DNA from 2 places in the Cupriavidus sp. DL-D2 genome. Region 2 is predicted to be linked to the other one. Evidence: predicted binding sites of a transcription regulator. Region 2 holds the regulator's gene; the other holds the start of a gene.

Region 1 (7,171 bases), on a different contig from region 2:
CGCGTACAGAACGGCGTGCAAGCTCGTCACCGCCACGACGATGTGCTGCGCGCGTGACTTCAGCGTGCGGCACCGATGCATTTCCCACGCCGTCATGGCGGCGATGGCGGCAATCGGCAAGGCGCTCACATGCGCCCAGATCACGTCGAGCCACTGTGATCCCCAGACCGCCCAGATACCGGCCATGCCGGCCAGCAAGGCAAGCGATCCCTTGCGATGCTGCCGCCCGCTCAGTGCGGCCACGCCGGCCAGCACCAGCAGGTAGCCGCTCAGAATGATCAGGTTGCTCAGGGCGGAGCCGAGCGCGCCGGGCAGTTCGCGGCGGAACAGGACTGCCGTGCAGCCCACGGCAAGCGTGGCAAAGCCGGACGCCAGGATGCGCAGTTCACGGCTGCGCGTGGGGTGGGTCCGGAACTCCCAGAACATCATGCCGGCGCTGGCCAGCAGTGTGCCAATGGCTAGGAAATAAAGAGTGGCGAGATCGACAGGCATCCAGATGACAAAACAGTGCGCCGATACATCACGGCGGCCAGCCGCATTCTACGTGGGAAACCGGGTGGTTTTCGCGTATCTCGGGCGGTTGTTGCCTTGCCGGGCGCACTCCGCAGGAAGAGATAGCAATGGCTAACGGCCGTTCTGCCCCACTCATGAGGGGCAACTTGCGAGGGGAGACGTTCAGGTGCCTGTCTAGACGCCTGCGGCGCGCAAACCGAGCAGCAGCACGACCATCAAGGCCAGGCCAAGCGAGAGCGCCTGCCAGAACCGCAGCGGATGGCGTTCGATCAGTGGGGGCGTCAGGCGTTGCAGCGCATCGCGCCCCGGCGCACGCAGGGCCTCGACGAACTCGGACAGCGCCTCGTGCCGTTGCGCGGCATTGGGATGCAGCGCGCGGCGTAGTACGCCGTCCACCCACTGCGGCAGGTCGGCACGCCGCTCGCGCAGCGGCACGTAACGCAGCCGCCGCAGATCGGCCCGGCTGCGCACCTGCGTCACCTGCAATCCGTAAGGGAGTTGTCCGGTCAGCATCTGGTAGGCCAGCACGGCCAGCGAGTAGAGGTCCGACGCCGGGGTGCCGCCATCGCCAAGGAAGTATTCCGGCGCCGCGTACTGCAGCGTGCCCACCGGCATGATGGCCAGCGGATGGCGCGTGCCCTCGGCCAGCCCCGCTACATGAACGGTGGCGAAATCCATGATCCTGGCCGTGCCGGCGCGGTCGATGATGACGTTCTCCGGACGCAGGTCCTGATGCAGCATCTCGCGCCGATGAAACGCGCGCAGCCCTGCCGCGATCTGATTGACGATGGCACGCACCTCGTCCAGCGCGGGCGCGCGATGGTCGATCATCCACTGCGCCAGCGTCTGCCCCTCCACGTATTCCATCGCCACGTAGAGGTAGCGGCGCGGCCGTTCCACGGTGTGGGGGCGCAGTACGTGCTGGCTGTCGATGCGTCGCGCCACCCATTCTTCCAGCAGGAATCCGTCGAGATGCGCGGCATCGTCATGGCGATCCACAGCAGGGGTCTTCAATGCCACGTAGCGGCCATTGCCATCATCCACCGCGAGATACACATGGCTGCGCGCGCTGGTGTGGATCTCCCTGACGATGGTGTAACCCTCGAACTGCATACGCGGGGTCAGCGGCGGCGGCAACGCCAGCCGCTCGCCCTGCGCAAGCACGCCGGGCGCGTCGAGGTCCGGCAGGTCATCGATGCGCGCGATCTGCAGCGTGACGTTGTCCTGGCTGCCGCGTTCGATGGCCGTATCCACCAGCATGCGCGCTGCCGCGTCCAGATCCTCGCCGTGGGTGCCCAGCGCACGATGCACATCGGCGGCGTCGAGGTGTTCGTAGGCGCCATCGGTGGCCAGCAGGTAGATCTCGCCCGGCTCCACCTCCCAACTGCGGTAGTCGATTTCGATGGCAGGCCCGGCGCCCAGCGCGCGGCTCAGGTACGACTCGGCGGACGACACCCGCACGCGATGATCGTCCGTGAGTTGTTCGAGCCGCTGGGGGTGCAGGCGATAGATGCGCGCATCGCCCACGTGCAGCACATGGGCCTCGCGCGCCTTGAAGATCAGCGCGCTGAACGTGCAGACGTAGCCACGATCCGCATCGAAGCGCGCGTCGCTGCGGCGCGTCTGCGCGTAGAGCCATGCGTTGACCGCAGCCAGCACGCGTTGCGCCGCGCGCCGCACCGTCCACGCCTCGGACGTGCAGTAATAATCCTCGAGGAACGTCCGCACGGCCGCGGCGCTGGCCACCTGGCTCACCGCGCTGGAACTGATGCCATCGGCCAGCGCCAGCACGATGCCCTTGGTCATGCGCTGCTGCCCGGCCGGCTGCGTCACGCCATGGAAATCCTGGTTGACCGCCTTCCGGCCTGCATCGGAATGCTGGCCGACGGTGATCGAAAGCGTGCCGCGCATGCGAGGACGATCAGCGGGAGTTCAGCCGGAATCTCAGCCGATCACGCGCTTGGGGGCCGTCTTGTAGTGGGTGCTGTACAGCGTGGCACCCACGAAGGTCAGGCCGCCCACAAGGTTGCCGAGCACGGTAGGAATCTCGTTCCAGATCATGTAGTCCATGATCGTGAAGTTGCCGCCCAGCATCAGGCCCGACGGGAACAGGAACATGTTCACGATGGAATGCTCGAAGCCCATATAGAAGAACAGCGTGATCGGCATCCACATGCCAATGACCTTGCCCGACACCGACGTCGACATCATGGCGGCCACCACACCCGTGGACACCATCCAGTTGCACATCACGGCGCGGATGAACAGCGTCAGCATGCCGGCGGCGCCGTGTGCGGCGTAGCCCAGCGTACGGCCCTCGCCGATATGGCCGATCTTCTGGCCCACCGCGTTGGGGGCTTCAGAGAACCCGAAGGTAAAGATGATGGCCATGAACAGGGCCACGGTGATCGCACCGCCGAGATTGCCGAGGAAGACGAGCGACCAGTTGCGCAGCACGCCGCCCCAGGTTGCGCCCGCGCGGCGGTCGAGCACGGCCAGCGGCGCAAGCGTGAACACGCCCGTCAGCAGATCGAATCCCATCAGGTACAGCATGCAGAAGCCCACCGGAAACAGCAGCGCGCCGACCAGTGCATTGCCGGTATTGACGGTGATGGTCACCGCGAACGCGGCGGACAGGGCAAGAATGGCACCAGCCATGTACGCGCGGATCAGCGTATCGCGCGTGGACATCAGCAACTTCGACTCTCCGGCATCGACCATCTTGGTCACGAACTCGGCGGGGGCGAGATAGGCCATGGAATTTCCTCGTTTTCTCGTTGGCGGACAGGCATTCGGGCAAGGCAAAAAAAAACGACGCCCCTCTCCCCACGGTGGCTCACCGCGCGGGACAGGACGTCGTCATCCTTGACCACTTGATTTTGCTCTGTTGCGTCGCACGAACCGTGCCCATGGCTGAACCGGGCAAAGCCTGCAGGGCGGCAAACCCTCGCCCCCGTTGCGGTGCACAATCGGCCCGCTTTTGGTGCGCACGCGGGTCACACCGCACGCGCAGCGTCAATCGTGGTGCGCTCAAGCCGCGAACTTCAGTCAGGCCCCCCGGGCAACGGTGGTAGCGCGATGTCCGGCAGTGCCAGTGTGGCCTCCGCCACATCGGCCAGGCGCCGGTTGTTATCCATCGCCGCCTTCTGCAGCGTGCGAAAGGCTTCGTCCTCGCTCATCCCGGTACGCGCCATCAGCGCTGTCTTGGCACGCTCGATCACCTTGCGCTCCTTGAGCGCGCGTCGCGCGGCATCGAGTTCCACTTCGGTACGTGTGAGGCGTGCGGCCTGCTTCTGCAGCAGTCCCTTGAGTGATGCCACCGTCGCGGAGTCCGCACTGCCCGATGCGTCGCTGGGCATGCCGGGCAACACGGGTGCGGCGTCGGGATGTCCGGCCGCGTCGAAGAACAACTCCACCGCATGCGTGTGCGGCGGCGGATTGTCGAGCAGGCGCCGCAGCAAACCCGCCGAATCCTGCAGATCGGCCTGCGACGACTCGATCTCGGCCTCGCACGCGGCGCGCAGCTCCTGCACCAGTTGCATCTGCAGCCGCCACATGCCGGCAATCACCTGACTGCAGACCTCGAACCATCGCTCACTGCGCTCGGCGTCGAGCGCAGCACCCGGTGTCGCCGTCAGCAGCACGTGCCGCAACTGTTCCAGGTCGGCCACGGCTGGGCTGCGCGACTGGCCCTGCCACGCTACCAGCAATGGCGGATCGGCAAACTGCTCCATCACTCGGAAACTGCGGCGCTGCGCCTCGATCAGATGCAGCACGCGCTGCTGCTGGATTTCCGTGCAAGTGCCCGAGGCAAACATCTGCGCCCCCACGGCACGCTCCTGCCCGGCGGCTTCCTTGCCCTGCAGCAGATAGACAAATGCCACCAGCGGTCGAGAGATGCCGGGGTACATCGCCACATCGGCCAGATGAAAAATCAGTTCGAGCAATGCGGCGATCAGGCGGCTGAACACCGCCACGGCATCGAGCGCGCTGGCCTGGCACTGGCCGATGCTGGCGCGCAGGCCGGCAAGCGTAGCCAAATCCAGTTGCACCCAGGCCATCAACGTCACCATCGAGGCGCTGCCCTTGTGCGACGCATCGAGCTGACTGGCAAAGCGCTCGCCCAGCCGCTGTTCGATACGGATCGACTCCGCCATGGCTGCCTCGCGCTCCATCGCCATCCGCTGTCCGCCCGACGCGAGGAACACACTGCTTGCCCCACGCTCGCGCTGCAGCGTGTGAATCAACTGGCCGATCAGGTCCGCCAGCTCCACGCGACTCGCCATCAGGCGCACGGCTTCGATTTCAAGCTGCTTGGCGTGGAGAACGAGTTGAGACGCGGATAAGGCCATCGAAGCGGTGTGGCGAAGTTGCGGGGGTGATGAGGTTGTGCAAGGTCTATGCCATCGGAGGCTGTGGTCCCTTGCGAACGCGACATCCCCCGGCTATGCGCTCCCCTCTCCCATGAAATGGGAGAGGGGAGCAACCATCCCTAGTAATTCAACGAAATATCCTTCCCTGCCCCACATCCAATTGACCCGCAAATACGAATGATTTACGTTTGCGTTCGTCGATGATTCCAATGCTTGACTACTCCGCCCTCCTTCGACAGTCCACCCCTGTTCCGAAGTCCAGCTGGAGTATTTTCCGTGCAGCAAAACATCCTCGCGTCATCGATCCATGCCCTCGTGTCCGGTGCGGCACGAACGGGTACGGCCTTGACCATGTCCGCACTGCCCTTCGTGGCGCACGCGCAGGCCACGCCACCGGGCAATGCCCGCCCCGCGCCTGCCATCGCCGATCTGCCGCGTGTCACAGTCGTCGGCACGCATCCCGCGAATACCAACGAAGCCACCACCGGCATCGCCCGTCTGCCTGACACGGTCAAGGAAACGCCGAAGACGGTCTTTGTCATCCCGAAGGAAATACTGGAGCAGCAGCAGATCACGACGCTGGAACAGGCGCTCAGGAATGTGCCCGGCATCACCATCTCTGCTGGCGAGGGCAATGGCGGGCAGAGCGGCGACCAGTTCCGCATCCGGGGACTGTCGGCAAAGGGCGATATCTACGTTGACGGCCTGCGCGACTTTGGCGCCTACAAGCGCGACAGCTTCAACACCGATAGCGTGGAAGTCATCAAGGGGCCGGCTGGCGAGAGCTTTGGCGTGGGCAGCGTCGGCGGCCTCATCAACCAGACCACAAAAAAAGCCAACAAGTCCGCCAGCACCGCCATCGACCAGAGCGTGGGTTCGGGCCAGACCTATCGCACGACCGTGGACAGCAACATCCCACTGTCGGATACCTCGGCCGTGCGCATCAACGGCATGTTCCAGAACGGCAGCGTGCCGGACCGCGACCATGTGGATGACGATAGGCGCGGCTTTGCGATCGATTTCGGTACGGGACTCGGCACCGCTACCGTGTGGCATTTCAACTACTCATATCTGTACCGCGACGGCCAGCCCGATTTCGGCCAACCGCTGGCGCAAGGTGCCGATCGCATCTATCGTCCGCTCTCGGAATACGGCGTGCCCGGCATCACGCCCTCCACCTCGTACGTGCGCAACACCGACCGCGACAAGAGCGATGCGCACATCGTGACTTCCGGGTTCCAGACCATACTCGGCCGTGTCACGCTCAACAACGACACGCGCTACAGCTTCTACCAGCGCGATTTCTCTGGCACCAACCCGGCGGGCGTGCCGTATGCCACGCTGCAACGGCTGCTGGCCGGCAACAACGCGGCGCTGCGCTATGGCGCGCGCGGCGGCATGACGTATCTGCAGCGCGGATGGGGACTGCAGAACGTGACCACGGCGCGCGGCGAGTTCCATACCGGCAGCCTGCGCCATCGCGCGATGGGCGGACTCGACGTGAGCTACCAGCGCGATCGGCGCGACCGGGGCAATTGGACCGGTCGCCTCAACAACCAGACTATCGTCAATCCGGCCTTCGATGCCAGCGTCAATCCCTCTGTGAGCTACACCGGTGGCAGGCGCGATGCCAATGCCCTCGATGTCGGCGTGTTCGCCAGCGACCGCGTCTGGTTCAACGAACAGATCTCGCTGCTGGGCGCCCTGCGCTGGGATTACTTCCGCAGCGAATACGGCACGACCGAGGCATCGGGCATCGGCGGCGTGGCCGATTCGCGCAAGCTGAGTCCGGCGATCAGCGCGATCTGGGAGCCGACCCAGGACGCCATGTTCTACGCGTCGTTCTCACGCACCTATCGCCCGGTGGGCACCGACATCGCCACGGCCGTGGGCGGCGTGCAGACCGAGGTGCCCAAGGACGGAGTCTCCAACGAGCCGGAGCGTTCGGACACGGTCGAGGTAGGCGCCAAGCTCGACTTCCTCGACAAACGCCTCGGTGTCACCGGCGCCCTGTTCCAGATCCGCAAGGCCAATGCCTACACGACCGATCCGGTGACCGGCATGGTGATCAATGGCTTTGGCGAAAGCGGCGAGGGCCGCCGCATCCGGGGCGTGGAACTGGGTGCCAATGGATCGCTGACCCCCAACTGGACGGTCAGCCTGGCCTACGCGTACCTCGATGGCGAAGTGACCAGCGCGCCAAACGCGGCGTTCGTCGGCAAGGTTGCGCCGGGCGTGCCGCATCACAACGTCACGTTCTGGACGGCGTACACGATTCCGCAGAC
Region 2 (7,171 bases):
GATGCTGCTGCGTGGCCTGCTCGGGCACCAGCAGGAAGATCAACAGCGAGACCGGCTTGCCATCGGGCGATTCGAACGGGATGGGTTCCGCCAGGCGCATGAAGCCCGCCAGCGGCTGCTTCAGGCCCTTGATGCGGCCGTGCGGAATGGCAACTCCAGCGCCAAGCCCGGTGGAACCCAGGGACTCGCGCGCAAAGAGGTTGTCGGTAACAGTGGCCCGCGCCACGCCATGGTTGTTCTCGAACAGGAGCCCGGCTTGCTCGAAGACCCGCTTCTTGCTGGTGACGGTGACGTCGAGATGGATGTTGCCAGGTGGCAGCAGTTTGGCCAAACGATTCATGGGCGATGCACGAGAAGTCCGAGTGACAAGCCGGCGCGCATGGACCGGCCCGCCGAGTTGGGGGCAATCAGGATATTGAGGTGCCAGTCGCCCGCATTGGAGCGTCCGGCCATTATAGAGCAGGGCTGCCACGCACTTGTGCGCTGCAGCGTCGCGCCTGCGGACTTCCGCCGCGAGGTCGTCGACCGGTTTGCCCACCCGAAATGCTGCCCGACCCGTGCGCCTGCAGGGCGCACCGCCGGTTCCGCATGACGGGACCGTTCTGCCTGTGATTTGTGGTGCAGCATACACCGACATGCGAGAGATGCGAACACCTTCGGTGTATCAATTCGTCGCTTAGTGGTGTCGAGGTAACGCGTGAGGAATGGAAAGTTGTGCGGCAACCGGACGCCCCATCAAAAAAGCCGCGCAGATGCGCGGCTTTGCTCTCTTCCTGTCAGTCCTCTCAGGACAACTGAAACTGTCGTTTCGTTGCGCTGGTTATTGTTGCTGTAGCTGCGCTTCGGCCATCTGGTACTTGACCGCCTCGCGGTCATGCCCTTGCACGCGATCCTTGTAGCGGATCACCTGGCGGTCGAGCTTGTCGACCAGACAGTCGATCGCCGCGTACAGGTCTTCATGATGGGCTTCGACGAAGATGTCCTTGCCTTTGAGGTGCAGATTGATTTCCGCGTACTGACGCTTGTCCTTTTCCTTGTGATTGTCGACTGATAGCAGCACGCTTACGCCAATGACCTGATCGAAATGTCTGACAATTCGCTCCAGTTTCGTTTCCACATACTCACGCAGCGGGGGCGTGATGTCGAGGTGGTGTCCACTGATCTTGAAGTTCATAGCGCTTCTCCTTCTGAAAGAGCCGCACCAGGCAGGCGGTTACGGCTCGGCTACAAAGACTTGCGGAGATTCACTGCGGGGATTTTCAATGCTTCGCGATATTTCGCCACCGTGCGGCGTGCGACCACAAAGCCCTGTTCGCCCAGCAGTTCGGCGATGCGGCTGTCGGAAAGAGGATTCCTGGGGTCTTCGGCTCCTATCAGTTGCTTGATCAGCGCGCGTATAGCCGTGGATGAGGCCGCGCCACCCGTCTCCGTGGAGACGTGGCTTCCGAAGAAGTACTTCAACTCGAAAGTACCCATCGGCGTGGCCATGTACTTGTTCGTTGTGACCCGGGAAATGGTCGACTCGTGTAAACCCAGTGTATCGGCAATTTCACGCAAAACCAAGGGGCGCATCGCGATTTCCCCGTGCGAGAAAAAGTTCTTTTGACGCTCCACAATCGCCTGCGACACCCGCAGGATCGTATCGAATCGTTGCTGGATGTTCTTGATGAGCCACCGTGCTTCCTGCAGCTTTTGCTGCAGTCCGGCAGCCCCTGCCTCGCCCTTCGCACCGCGCAGAATCTGCGCGTACATATCGTTGATGCGCAGGCGCGGCATCACGTCCGGATTGAGCTGCGCGATCCATCCGCTGCCGCTCTTGCGTACAAACACATCCGGCACCACGAAGTCCGCTTCCGGACGGCTGTACGCGTGTCCTGGATACGGTGCGAGGGAGCGGATCAATTCGTGCGCAGCCTTCAATGCTATTTCGTCCACCTGCAGGGCTTTCTTGAGCCGGGTGTAATCCCGTACGGCCAGCAGTTCCAGATGATGATTGACGATAGTCAGCGCCAGTTCGCGCTGCGGGTGCTTCAACCGCTTCAACTGCAAACTCAGGCACTCCGCAGCGTTCCGTGCCCCGACACCGGGTGGATCGAAGCTCTGCAGCAGCGTAAGTATCGCCTGCACCTCATCCACTTCGAACTCGAGTTCTTCCGGGAGTTCCGAACAAATTTCCTCGAGCGAGGCGCTCAGGTAACCGTCGTCGTCGAGCGACTCGATCAGGAAAATGGCCAGGCCCTTGTCGCGCACCGAGATCTTGAGTGGCGTGAGCTGCTCCATGAGGAACTCGCGCAGCGTCGGATCGGCGTCGCGCAGTTGCATCGGCGTCTTCTCGTCTTCGTCGCCTTGCGGGCGTCGCGCGAAGTCGTCGAGGCTCCAGTCGTTGCCGTAGTCCTCGCTGCCGGTATCGTTGTAGTTTTCCTCTTCGCCACCCGCCGCGCCATCGGCACGTTCGGTGCCGTTGGCCTGGGGTTCGGCCGGTGCGGGTGCCGGTGCGGTCTGGAGGTTGACCGAGCCGTCCGCGGCCACGCGCAGCGGACTATCCAGCCAGTCGTTCTCGCGCTCGAGCAACGGATTTTCCGTCAGCGCCTGCTCCACTTCCTGCTGCAGTTCCAGCGTGGAAAGCTGCAACAGCCGGATCGACTGTTGCAGCTGCGGGGTCAGGGCCAGATGCTGGGAGAGGCGGAGCTGAAGCGAAGGTTTCATGCGACCTATTCTATGCGCATCTTTCCGTTGTTGGAACGGAATTTGCTAGAACCTATCGCCCAACCTTGCGTGATCGGAAACGGCTTTGGAAAAACGGTGTGCAGCGTGGGCAGAAATTGCCGCACCGCACGCATCACATGCGGAAATTCTCGCCCAGATAGACGCGGCGCACAGATTCGTTGGCGATGATTTCCTCTGGCAGGCCGGATGCCAGCACCGTACCTTCGCTGATGATGTACGCGTGGTCGCAGATGCCCAGCGTCTCGCGAACATTGTGGTCGGTAATCAGCACGCCAATGTTGCGGGCCTTCAGGAAACTCACGATCCGCTGGATTTCGCCCACGGCGATAGGGTCCACACCGGCAAACGGTTCGTCCAGCAGGATGAAACGCGGCGACGACGCGAGCGCGCGGGCAATTTCCACCCGGCGGCGCTCACCGCCCGACAACGACAGTGCCGGGTTGTTGCGCAGGTGCGCGATCTGCAGGTCGTCCAGCAGGGAGTCGAGCCGGCGGTCGATCTCGGCCTTGGTCAGCGACTTGCCGTTTTCCACCTGCAACTCCAGCACGGCGCGGATGTTTTCCTCGACGTTGAGCTTGCGGAAGACCGACGCTTCCTGCGGCAGATAGGACAGGCCCATGCGCGCGCGCTCGTGGATCGCAAGGCCGCTGATGTGCTTGTCGTCCAGCACGATGTCGCCTTCGTCGAGTGCCACCAGCCCCACGATCATGTAGAACGATGTGGTCTTGCCCGCGCCGTTCGGACCCAGCAGGCCCACCACTTCGCCGCTCTTCACGTCAAGCGAGACATCCTTGACCACCGTGCGCGTACCGTAACGCTTCTTCAGATGGCGGACGACCAGCGTGCTGCTGTCGGTGCGGACGCTCGCAGCGGAAGAGGCGGCAGGGGAGGCGAGGGTGGCGGAGTCGTTCATCGGATACGGAGGCGATAGAAGGGGCTGTGTTTCAGGGCTTGGCCGGGGCCGTGGACGGCTTCAGGTCCAGCGGGGCGCCGCTCGCGGCGGGGGCGCTGGCATCGGCGCGCGGCGACAGCACGGCGCGTACGCGGCCCGACGGGTTGCCCGCGGTGGTGTTGTTGTCGCCGCCGGTGGCGGTGTAGTACTCGTTGCGGCTGTCATAGGTGATCACGGCGCCGCGGATTTCGTCGAGGATCTTGGCGCCGACGCCCGAGACACGTGCAGCGCGTGCGTGGCCGATCAGCTTGTTGACCTCGGTCTTGCCATCGTATTCGATGCGGTCGCCCCAGCCGTCGATGTATTCGTCCACGCCGTCGCGCTTCTGGCGGATGTACGCCTGGCGGCCCGGCTTGGACGTGGCAATGGCGTACTGGTAGCCCTCGGGGTCCGTGCGCAGTTCGGCAGCGTCGGATTTCAGCACCATCGTGCCCTTGGTCAGCACCACGTTGCCGGTGAGGGTGTAGATCTGCTTGACGTCATCGTAGCTGGCATTGTCCGCTTCGAGCACGAGGGGCTTGGCCTGGTCCGCGCGCTCGGCAAAAGCGGGCTGGACCATGCTCATGGCGAGCGCGAGTCCGAGGGCGGCTAGGGCCGTCAATCGGGCGGGCGCCGGGCGGCGACAGGACGATGTCGACAGGGATGCAGTCATGTTTGGCAAATGATGAGATAGGGAAGGCGGCCAGGCGATGCGGCAGGACGAGCCTGCCAGCTGGGTGTCACTGGGTCCTGGCCTGCCCCTGCGGCGGGTTCATGACGATCGTGCCGCGTACGTTGCCCAGCAATTGTACTTCGCGGGTGACGTTGTTGAAGATCAGCCCGTTGGCCGTCATGACCGAAGGTCCGCGCGTCAGCTCCACGTTCTTGTCTGTCTTGACGATGTCGTCATTGACGAGCAGCTGGAAGTATTGCGACGTGGCGGTCATGCGCGGATCCTTCGACGGATCCACGCCGGCCTGCCGCACGATCACGGCGTTGCCGTAAAGGTCGATGATCGTGCCCTCGGCGTTCATGACGCCGCGATTGGCGTTGGCGGTCACGGGCGGGCGGTCCGGCTGGAAGGCACGCATGGCCGGCTTGGTCACGTCGTAGGTCTGGTCATCCTCGAAGTGGACCATCTTCACTCCGGTGAAGCGGATCTTGGTCGTGCCATCCGCAGCCAGTTCCGTGGCCGAGAACCGTTCCATCCAGTAGTCCGGTTCGTGGCGCTTGGTGCGTGACTGGTCTGTGCCGGTGCTCGGCGAGTTCAGTTGGACGAGCCAGAACGTGCTGCCGGCGACGATGGCCATCAGCAGCAGCGGCAACAGCCGCATGACCACACCCGTGAGTCTGGACAGGAAGTCCGGCATGTTCAGATGACCTTGGCACGCGTAAGGTCATGGATGTGCAAGGCACCGACCAGGCGGCCATCGTTGTCGACGACGAGCAACTGGTTGATGCGGTTTGCTTCCATGACCTGCACCGCTTCCACCGCGAGCTGGTCCTGGTTGACCATGCGCGGGTTGCGGTGCATGACCTCGCCGATGGGCACGGTCTTCCAGTCGGTAGAGGTCTCCAGCAGGCGGCGCAGGTCGCCGTCGGTGAACACGCCCACGGCGCGGCCCTCCGGGTCGACGACCGCCGTCATGGCCATGCCCTTGCGCGTGATTTCCATCAGTGCCTGGGCCAGCGGCGTGGTCTCGCGGACTTCCGGCACGGCGTTGCCCGAGCGCATGACGTCGCGCACATGAGTCAGCAGCTTGCGGCCGAGCGCGCCGCCCGGGTGCGAGCGGGCAAAATCTTCCTCGCCGAAGCCGCGCGCGTCGAGCACGGCCACGGCCAGCGCGTCGCCCAGCGCCAGTGCGGCGGTGGTGCTGGCCGTCGGCGCCAGGTTCAGCGGGCAGGCTTCCTGTGCCACGGCGCCATCGAGATGGGCGTCGGACAGCTTGGCCAGGTTCGATTCCGGGTTGCCGGTAATAGAGATCAGGCTGGCGCCAATCCGCTTGACGATCGGGATGATCGACAGTAGTTCGGCGGTCTCACCGGAATTGGAGAATGCGATCAGGACGTCGTCCCGCGTGATCATGCCGAGGTCGCCGTGGCTGGCCTCAGCGGGGTGCACGAAGAACGAGGGCGTGCCGGTGGAAGCCAGCGTGGCCGCCACCTTGCGGCCGATGTGGCCGGACTTGCCGATACCGGAGACGACCACGCGGCCCGTGCAGCCGAGAATGATCTCGACGGCCTTCGCGAAGGCGGGCGTCAGGCGTCCGGCCAGCGCCGAAACGGCGTCTGCCTCGATCTGGAGAGTGTGGCGAGCGAGCGCGAGTGCTCGATTCGCATCGAAATTGGCTATCATGGCGCTGGAGTATACCAACGAATGCGATGGCGTCTGGCCCGGCTTTCCGGCCTTCTGGCTGAGACGACCGCCGCACTTGCCGTCGTTTGCCGTCTTTTGCCGGCGGGGTGCAGAGCCGGTCGTGGCGCGTGCCCGGCCGGATAGCTGAAGCCCTTCAAGCCCGCCGAATGCATTCTCCGCTGGAACTGACCCTCGTGCTGCTGGCCGCCGCCGTCCTCGGCGTGGTGGCCTTCCGCATGCTGCAACTGCCGCCCATGCTGGGCTATCTGGCAGTGGGCATCCTCATCGGTCCCCATGCGCTAGGGCTGGCCAGCGACACCGCCCAGACCAAATATCTGGCGGAATTTGGCGTCGTCTTCCTGATGTTTTCGATTGGGCTGGAGTTCAGCCTGAGCAAACTTCACGCGATGAAGCGGCTGGTATTCGGGTTGGGCGGCTCTCAAGTGATGCTTTCATTGCTTGCGGTGATTCCGGCCAGCTGGATGTTCAACTGGCTGTTTCCGCTGTCCTGGCAGGCATCGGTGGCGCTGGGCGGCGCGCTGGCGATGTCTTCGACGGCCATTGTCGTGAAGATGATGTCCGAGCGGATGGAGCTGGAGAGCGAGCACGGCCGCAACATCATCAGCGTGCTGCTGTTCCAGGACCTGGCCGTGGTGCCGCTGCTGATCATCATCCCGGCGCTGTCCCGGGACCCCGGCGACCTGGCCTGGGCGCTGGGGCTGGCCACGGTCAAGATCGTCGTGGCGCTGGGCGTGATCTTTTTCCTGGGCCAGCGGTTGATGAGCCGCTGGTTCCACATCGTGGCGGCGCGCCGGTCGCAGGAACTGTTCATGCTGAACCTGCTGCTGGTCACGCTGGGCATGGCCGCGCTGACCGAGCGGCTGGGCCTGTCGATGGCGCTCGGCGCGTTCATGGCGGGGATGCTGATTTCCGAGACGCCGTATCGCCACCAGGTGGAGGAAGACATCAAGCCCTTCCGCGATGTGCTGCTGGGGCTGTTCTTCGTCACGATCGGCATGCTGCTGAACATCCGGGTGGTGATCGACCATATCTGGCTGGTGCTGGCCCTGCTGGTGGTGCCGATCCTGTTCAAGCTGCTGCTGATCACCGGGCTGGCGCGGCTGTTCGGTTCGCGGCCCGGTGTGGCCATCCGTACC

What was found. The regulator sigma-54, encoded in region 2, starts transcription at its own class of promoters, with help from an activator protein. The targets are predictions, from matches to a motif close to TGGCANGNAANCTGCTTT.
Region 1: a site for sigma-54 is predicted at 4,902-4,919, ahead of ABDB81_RS21400 (nitrate- and nitrite sensing domain-containing protein). Genes of this name have one in related genera too.

The regions. Positions count from the first base shown of each region.
Region 1 is NZ_JBDKXK010000047.1:4,561-11,731, reverse strand. Features, by position in the region: gene ABDB81_RS21415 (GGDEF domain-containing protein) at 1-492, opposite strand, end outside; gene ABDB81_RS21410 (bifunctional protein-serine/threonine kinase/phosphatase) at 688-2,424, opposite strand; gene ABDB81_RS21405 (formate/nitrite transporter family protein) at 2,458-3,270, opposite strand; gene ABDB81_RS21400 (nitrate- and nitrite sensing domain-containing protein) at 3,558-4,865, opposite strand; gene ABDB81_RS21395 (TonB-dependent siderophore receptor) at 5,163-7,171, shown strand, end outside.
Region 2 is NZ_JBDKXK010000004.1:156,488-163,658, forward strand. Features, by position in the region: gene ptsN (PTS IIA-like nitrogen regulatory protein PtsN) at 1-340, opposite strand, end outside; gene raiA (ribosome-associated translation inhibitor RaiA) at 821-1,174, opposite strand; gene ABDB81_RS03660 (RNA polymerase factor sigma-54) at 1,225-2,706, opposite strand; gene lptB (LPS export ABC transporter ATP-binding protein) at 2,840-3,640, opposite strand; gene lptA (lipopolysaccharide transport periplasmic protein LptA) at 3,672-4,331, opposite strand; gene lptC (LPS export ABC transporter periplasmic protein LptC) at 4,399-5,028, opposite strand; gene ABDB81_RS03680 (KpsF/GutQ family sugar-phosphate isomerase) at 5,031-6,014, opposite strand; gene ABDB81_RS03685 (monovalent cation:proton antiporter family protein) at 6,182-7,171, shown strand, end outside.